2 regions of the Arthrobacter sp. Soil761 genome follow, and region 1 is predicted to be linked to the other one. Evidence: riboswitches for the same ligand, from Rfam matches in the RefSeq annotation. Region 1 holds a riboswitch; the other holds the start of a gene.
What was found. A riboswitch is a leader RNA that binds a small molecule or an ion and turns the genes downstream of it on or off. The one in region 1 is predicted to bind cyclic di-AMP.
Positions count from the first base shown of each region.

Region 2: it holds a riboswitch for cyclic di-AMP, as region 1 does, so the genes downstream of both, ASG79_RS10030 (LysM peptidoglycan-binding domain-containing protein) here and ASG79_RS06075 (hypothetical protein) in region 1, are expected to answer to the same signal.

Region 1 covers NZ_LMSF01000006.1:81,288-85,334, forward strand. The annotation lists gene ASG79_RS06070 (ArnT family glycosyltransferase) at 1-1,610, shown strand, start outside; cyclic di-AMP (ydaO/yuaA leader) riboswitch at 1,818-1,978, shown strand; gene ASG79_RS06075 (hypothetical protein) at 1,984-2,697, shown strand; gene ASG79_RS06080 (VOC family protein) at 2,784-3,209, opposite strand; gene upp (uracil phosphoribosyltransferase) at 3,271-3,906, opposite strand; gene ASG79_RS06090 (phosphatase PAP2 family protein) at 3,919-4,047, opposite strand, start outside.
Region 2 covers NZ_LMSF01000012.1:414,953-418,999, reverse strand. The annotation lists gene ASG79_RS10035 (protein adenylyltransferase SelO) at 1-887, shown strand, start outside; gene ASG79_RS10030 (LysM peptidoglycan-binding domain-containing protein) at 1,015-1,848, opposite strand; cyclic di-AMP (ydaO/yuaA leader) riboswitch at 1,852-2,022, opposite strand; gene ASG79_RS10025 (coiled-coil domain-containing protein) at 2,283-3,650, shown strand; gene ASG79_RS10020 (TraR/DksA family transcriptional regulator) at 3,672-4,031, shown strand; gene ASG79_RS10015 (DNA alkylation repair protein) at 4,028-4,047, shown strand, end outside.

The DNA of each region.
Region 1 (4,047 bases):
ATCCACGGCTGGCGCACCGCGCAGGACTGATCGCCGCAGCCGTCCTGGCCCTCACCCCCGTTGCCACGCTGATGTTCCGCTTCAACAACCCGGACGCCCTGCTGGTGCTGCTCATGACGGCAGCCGCCTACGCGGTCCTCCGTGCAGTCCAGGAGGACCGGTTGCGCTGGCTCCTGCTGGCCGGAGTGTTCCTGGGCTTCGGCTTCCTGGCCAAGCAGCTGCAGGTCCTGCTGGTGGTTCCGGGATTCGCCATCGCCTACGCGCTGGCAGGCCCGCACAGGCTCCCGCGGCGCCTGCTCCGGCTGGCCGCGGCGGGAGCGGCCATGGTGGCCTCCGCCGGGTGGTGGCTCCTGGCGGTGGAGCTGACGCCGGCCGGCCTGCGTCCCTACATCGGCGGATCGCAAAACAACTCCATCCTGGAGCTCACGCTGGGTTACAACGGGCTGGGCCGGCTGACGGGCGACGAGACCGGCAGTGTGGGCGGCGGCAACGGCTGGGGAGATCCCGGGCTGCTCCGGATGTTCAACAGCGAGTTCGGCGGCCAGATCGCGTGGCTGCTGCCGTCCGCCCTGATCCTTGCGGCGGGCCTGCTGTGGTTGGGCCGGCGGGCACCGCGGACGGATGCGGTCCGCACCGCCGTCATCATCTGGGGCTTGTGGGTGCTGGTGACGGGCCTGGTCTTCAGCTTCATGGCGGGCATCATCCACCCTTACTACGCCGTGGCGCTGGCGCCGGGGATCGCCGGGCTTGCGGGGCTGGGCACGGTCCTCCTGTGGCAGCACCGGCAGCAGCCACCCGCCGCACTCCTGCTGGCCGCAGCGGTGGCCGCGGCCGCCCTGATGGCCTTCCAGCTGCTTGGCACCACGTCCGCCTACGGCGCGGGGCTGCGTTGGCTGGTCCTTTCCGGAGGCCTGGCGGCCGCAGCGGGCGTGGCGTTCGGCAGGTTCCTGCGCTGGCGTGCCGTGCAGCGGACGACGGCGGCGCTCGCCATTGCGGCGTCGCTCACCGGGCCGCTGGCGTACTCCCTTTCCACGGCGTCGACAACGCACAGCGGGGCGATAGTCAGTGCCGGGCCGTCGTCGGGCTTCGGCCCTGGCGGGACGGGCCCTGGCCGGACCGGCCTTGGCGGGACCGGGACAGGCAGCACCAGGCAGCCAGCAACCCAGGGAAACACGGCCCGCCAGCAGGGCGCGCCCGGAGGAACACTTCCCGGCGGAACCGCTGCTGCAAGTGGTCGCGGAGGCGGAGCCTTGGGAGGCCTCTTGGGCGCCCCAACGCCGTCCGCGGAACTCGTGGCAGCACTCAGGAATGGCGCCTCAGGCTACACCTGGGCAGCGGCAGTGGTGGGTTCGAACAACGCTGCCGGTTACCAGTTGGCAACGGAACTGCCGGTCATGGCGGTGGGTGGGTTCAACGGCACAGATCCCGCCCCTACCTTGGCGGAGTTCCAGGATCTGGTGTCCCAGGGAAAGATCCACTACTTCATCACAGGCGGAACCATCCGGGCCAGTACCGGTTCGGACGCTGCCGCCCAGATCGCCCAGTGGGTGGCGAACAACTTCACGGCGCAGAGCATTGGCGGCACCACCGTCTACCTGTTGGCTGGGTAACGGGAACTGTAACGGTCGGCGCGCTGCGCTCATGAAATGGGGCGGCCATACCCCAATGGGACCGAGGTTACGAACGGGGAATCCGGCAAATCAACGCGCTGAGGATCGTGACTTCCGTTACCTAAATGTGACTTTCGCGTGCACTTCCTGTAGCGTCGATTGGGTGCGGCCCCCGTTCGGGCCGCATATCCCGGGTCGACGCCAAGCTCTGCCGCTTCCCCGGATTCCGATTGAGCTACGGCAGAGGCGGGGGACCCACCGTCCCGGGCATTGAATGCCCTTGGGGTTAAGCCAGTACGTGATCTTTCCGTACGGCCGGATGCCCTCATCCGAACCCGACAGCTAACTCCGCAGGTGTGAGAGGCGATCAATCATGTCCAAAAACACGGCAGAAGCACGCCTGCTGCAGGCCAAGGCTAAACACAGGGCCGCGCAGCAGGCCAAGAAGACCACCCTGGGCCAGCGCGCCGCCGTCCTTGCAGCATCGTGCGCGGTGCTGGTGGGGGTAGGCGCGGCAGGACAGGCCACCAGCAGCATGACTCCGGTGTCATCCACCGCGTCCAACCCTTCCACGTCAGCGTCCGACGCTCAAATGAGCATCGAGAAGAGCGAGATCCGCTCCAACCCGGCAGCAAGCCCCGCGCCCGCTGCCATCAGCGTGGCACCGCAGGCAGCGGAACCGGCCCCCGCAGCGGCACCGGCAGCACCCGCAGCGCCTGCCCCGGCCCCGGCGCCTGAGCCCGCCCCCGCACCTGAGCCGGCTCGCGCCGTCGCGGTTAACGATCCTGCAGGCGCCCAAGCGTACGCCGCCAGCCAGCTGGGGGCGTTTGGCTGGGGACCGGACCAGATGCAGTGCCTGCAGACGCTGTGGACCAAGGAGTCCGACTGGACCACCACGGCCACCAATTCCAGCAGCGGGGCATACGGCATCGTCCAGTCCCTGCCCGCTGAGAAGATGGCAAGCGCCGGCGCGGACTACCTCACCAACTACCGCACGCAGATCAATTGGGGCCTGGACTACATCAAGAAGAGCTACCAGTCGCCCTGTGGTGCCCTGAACTTCCACCTGGCCCACAACTGGTACTAGGCACTCCTCCCCCCGGCGGCAGCGATGCCGGGGGAACTGCACCAAAGCGGCGGGCCGCATCATCATGATGCGGCCCGCCGCTTTGGTTAACCAGCGCCCGGTCCGGCGTCCTGTCCGGTGTTCCCGCCAGCGCCCTGCCCGGCGTTCCGCCACGGGATGTACTGGACAGCCCACTTGTTTCCGTCCGGATCGGCGAAGTACACGAAGTGGCCCCAGTCCTGGACGTCCACATCGCTGACATCCACGCCGTTGCTCTTGAGCTGGTCATGCGCCGCATTGATGTCGTCGACCACCATCTGCAGGTTGGAGCCCGTGCCGGGCGGGGCGTCGACGAGTCCTTCGCCGATGCAGATGGAGCAGGCCGAGCCCGGCGGCGTCAACTGCACAAAGCGGATGGAGTCCGACGGCCGCTCGTCGTAGTCGGCGTTAAAGCCCACTTTGTTGACGTAGAAGTCCTTGGCACGGTCAACGTCGGATACGGGGACAAAGACAAGCTCGAGTTTCCAGTCCATCTGCACAGGCTAGCGGCGGGACACCCGTTGGGAAAGAGCCCGTTCAAACAGGGCCGAAGTGCTACCCGGCGATGCCGTAGAGGCGGTCGCCGGCGTCGCCCAGCCCGGGGACAATGTAGGACTTCTCGTTGAGCTTCTCGTCGATGGAGGCCAGGACGATGTGCACGTTGGCCCCTGACAGTTCCTCCTCCAGCCGCGCCAGGCCCTCGGGGGCGGCCAGCAGGCAGATGCAGGTGACGTCGGAAGCGCCGCGCTTGAACAGGAACTTGATGGCTTCGCGCAGGGTTCCGCCCGTGGCCAGCATGGGGTCCAGGACGAAAACCTGGCGGCCGGTGAGGTCCTCCGGCAGGCGCTCCGCGTAGGTGATGATGTCCAGTGTCTCCTCGTCCCGGGCCATGCCCAGGAAACCCACTTCAGCGGTGGGAACCAGCTTGGTCATGCCTTCCAGCATTCCCAGGCCGGCGCGCAGGATGGGAACCACCAGCGGGGTGGGCTTGGTGAAGGCGGTGCCGACGGTGGTGCTGACGGGCGTCTCGATGGTGACGGGCTCGGTGCGGACCTCCCGAGTGGCTTCGTAGGCCAGCAGGGTCACCAGCTCTTCCGTCAGCTGGCGGAAGACCGGCGACGGCGTGTTCTTGTCCCTCAGGACAGTGAGCTTGTGGGCGACCAGGGGGTGGTCAACAACGAGAGTGCGCATCCCCCAAAACTATCACTCGGCGCTGCCCTTCCCGCGTCCGGAGTGTTCGCCGTCGTGCAGTTCCTCGGCCACCACGTCCCGGACGATGGGACGGTCGAACGACGGCGCTGCCCCTGCGTGCTCGCGCCTTCGGACCAGGTG
Region 2 (4,047 bases), on a different contig from region 1:
GGGCCACGGAAAACTTCGAGCTGCTGAAGCGGCTGGCGGATTTCGCCATCGGCAGGCACTACCCGCACGCTGCCGGCGCCCCAAACCCCTACCTGGAGTTGTTCGCCTCGGTGGTCTCCGCCCAGGCGGACCTGGTGGCCCGGTGGATGCTGGTGGGGTTCGTGCACGGGGTCATGAATACGGACAATATGACCATCTCAGGGGAAACCATCGACTACGGCCCGTGCGCGTTCATGGATGCGTTCAATCCCGCCGCTGTCTACAGTTCCATCGACGTCAGCGGACGCTACGCCTACGCCAACCAGCCGGTGCTGGCCGAATGGAACCTTGCACGGCTGGCGGAGGCAATGCTGCCGCTGATCGACGGGGACCAGGAAAAGGCGGTTGCCCCCGCGGTGGAGGTACTTGGCGGATTCCGCGGACAGTACAGCCAGGCGTGGTCCGGCGGCATGAAGGCCAAGCTGGGCCTGTCGGGGGATGCGGACAGCGACGCCGCCTCCGCCCTGGTGGACGGTGCCATTGCCATCCTGAAGGACGGGCCGGTGGACTACACCTTGTTCTTCCGGAACCTGGGCAAGGCCGCGCGGGGGGACCTCCGTCCCGTGCGCGGCATGGTCCTGGACCTTGCAGCGTTCGACGCCTGGGCGGAGCGGTGGCAGGCCCTGGGGCCCGACGCGGAACTGATGGACAGCGTGAACCCTGCCTATATTCCGCGGAACCACCTCGTGGAAGAGGCGCTGTCCGCCGCCACTGACGGAAACCTGGCTCCCCTGCAGCAGTTGCTCGAGGCCGTCGGCAGCCCCTTCGCCGAGCGGCCGGGCCTGGAACGCTACGCCGAAGGTGCCCCTGAGGATTTCGGCACCTACATGACCTTCTGCGGGACGTGACTGCCTCAGCGGTACGGTGCGGAAATGACAGGAGGGCGGCAGCCGGGAATACCCGGCTGCCGCCCTCCTGTTTAAGAACAGCTTTGCTGTTTAATACCAGCCTGCTGCTGCCAAAGCGTTGCGAAGGCTAGGCTACGCGGACTGCGGAGTAGCCGCCGAGCCAGCTGATGGAGTGGACCTCGGTGCTGTAGCCGTTGACGCCGCCGCTCACAACCTGGCCGTTGCCGGCGTACACGCCCACGTGGCCGGAGGTGATGATCAGGTCGCCGGGGGCGGGAGCGCCGACAACGGTTCCGTACTGGAAGAACTGCGTCGGGGCCAGGTCGCCGACGGACTTGCCGACGGAGCGCAGGGCCTTCTCAACCATTGCGGTGCAGTCCTGGTTCACGCCGACCTGGCTGTAAGCGGATGCCAGGATGGCAGCGCCGGTCCCGGTGCCGGTGGACGCCGCCGGGGCGGCTGAGGCGTAGGACATGTTCATGCCGGTGTTTGCCGGTGCGGTTGCGGCTGCCGTCTGGACGGGAGCTGCTGCCGGCGCCGGGGCTGCGGTGTGGCCAGCGCCGGGGATCTTGATCTGGTCACCGGGGTAGATGATCGAGGACAGTCCCAGTCCGTTGGCGGCCAGGACGTCGTTGAGGCTGACGCCATGGGCGGCCGCGATGGCCCCGATGGTGTCGCCGGACACCACCGTGTGGACGGTTCCTGCTGCTGCGGCGGGTGCTGCTGCCGGGGCAGGTGCGGAGTATGCCTGGACGCTGGTGTTCTCAGTGGTGTCCGGGCCGGTGACACCTGCATGGGCGGGGGCTCCGACGCCAAAGGCAATACCGGACGCTGCAGCAACGGCAAGCGCCGGACGGCCCAGCGAACGGGCCTGGGACTTGGCGGTTACGGCGAGGCCCTCGAGCACAATGGAGCGGGCCGGAGTCGCGCGGTGACGGGCAGTGGTGGAAATTTTTGACACAGTTGATCGCCTCTCCCATGCCTGCGGGGTGAGCTGTCGGGTTCGGGCTGGAGATACCCGGCCGGTAGCTGGCTCCGCGGGCGGAGGCGCTAACGACTTAACCCCAAGGCCACATGTGGCCGTAGAAACTTGGTTCCCCCGTCCCTGCCAAACGGAAAGCGGTTGAATCCCATGATCAGCGGCAGGGCTCGGCATGCTGACGGGAATGTCCCGTCTGAGAGGGACACCAAACGACCATAACCCGCGCTGCCCCCGATTGTCACATTTGGATAACATACGAGGCTCCCCTCTCAATTGCGCAAACGTCTTGATGTACTTCGCATTTCGGGCGGTGACCTCGACCAATGCAGGCAGGGTCTTTATCGCTGCAAACGGTAACAATGTGGCCACGGACGCGCCCTCGGGGGCCGCGCCGGACGGTAAGCTTCGGGACTATGCCCCTGTTCGTGACCAGCCGAGGGATCCCGCTCCTCGGTGGCGTGCTGGCCATCGCCCTGGCCGCCGCCACCGTGCTGCCGGCCGCAGCGGAGGAGCCGCCGCCGGGCGGATATCCCTCCTGGTCGGATGTGCAGCAGGCGCAGTCGTCCGAAGCGGCAAAAGCTGCAGAAATTGCCACCATCGACGGGCTCTTGACCGGCCTGCAGGCGCAGTCGGAGGCAGCCGGGGACGCAGCCGTACGGTCGGCCGCCGAATACGCTGCCGCGGATGCAGAGCTCCAGTCAGCCACATCACGCCTGGAAACCCTGTCCGCACGGGCCGCCCGCGCAAACGACGAAGTGGCCCGGTACCGGAAGGACCTCGGGGCCCTGGCCGTGCAGTCGTACAAGACAGGCGGGACCAACGCCGGGTTCTTCGTGGCGCTGGACGCCCTGGGGACCAACAGCGTCCAGGGCCTCAACCTCGTCAAGCTCGTGGGGGACAAGACGGCCGCGTTGGTGGTCAAGGCGGCGGCGGCCGGAAAGGTATCCGCTGCCCTGGTGGAACAGGAAAAGGTTGCCAGGAGCGAACGGGAGCGCCTGTCCGGGGAGGCAAGGGCAAAAGCCGAGGCAGCCAGTTCCGCCAGGGACGCACTGGCACGGCAGGTGGCCGAGGAGCAGCGGCACGGCGGCGAGCTAACGGCCCAGCTTGCCGCCCTGAAAGGGACGACGGCGGCGCTTGAGGGGGAGTACCGCCAAGGCCAGGCTGCGCTGGCTGCCTACGAGGCGGCCCAGGCGGCCAAGCGCGCCGCAGCGGAGGAGCAGGCCCGCCGCCAGGCCGAAGCGGCCGCCAGGGCCGCCGCGGCGGCCGCCCAGCAGCCCAGGCCGCCCGCACCAGCCGCCCCAGCCGCCGTGGGCGGCAATCCTGTCCCGGTGAATCCAGCCCCTGCCAATCCTGTCCCGGCCAACCCTCCGCCGGCCAACCCTGTCCCTTCCGTTCCGGAGGCGCCGCCAGCCGAGCCGGCCCTGCCCAGCCCGCCCGCCGTCGTCGTGCCTTCCATTCCCGGTGGAGCGGTCAACGATCCGGCAGGGGCGAAAAGCTACGCGTCCGGACGCCTTGCCGCTTTCGGCTGGGGCCAGGACCAGTTCCTGTGCCTGGCCCAGTTGTGGACCAAGGAATCCAACTGGCTGACCACCGCCACCAACGCGTGGTCCGGGGCCTACGGAATTGCCCAGGCACTGCCGCCCGGCAAGTATGCCAGCGCCGGGAGCGACTGGCTGACCAGCTACCGGACGCAGATCGAATGGGGCCTGGGCTACATCCGTGACCGCTACGGGTCGCCCTGCGGGGCATGGAACCATTCCGTATCCCTGAACTGGTACTGACTGACGCGCTAGGCTTTCCCCATGCCAGATTTCGGACGGTTCCGTGCACTGCTCGAAGAGGAGCGGACGCGGCGGATGGCGCTGCTGCCGGCGCTGCGGGCGGACATCGACGCTGCGAATTCGGCTCGCCAGGACTCCAACGTCGACGACGAACACGATCCGGAGGGCGCCACGATCGCCTTCGAGCTGTCACAGGCATCGGCGCTGCTGAAACAAAGCTCGGCGGGGCTGGACCAGATTGAAGCTGCCCTGGCCCGGCTGGCCGCGGGGACCTATGGCATCTGTGCGGTGTGCGGGGAACCCATCGCCGAGGGCAGGCTGGAAGCCCGGCCCTGGACCCCGTTCTGCATCCACCACGCCTCCGCGGGGCGCGCGCGGTGACCGGCACAGCGGACGT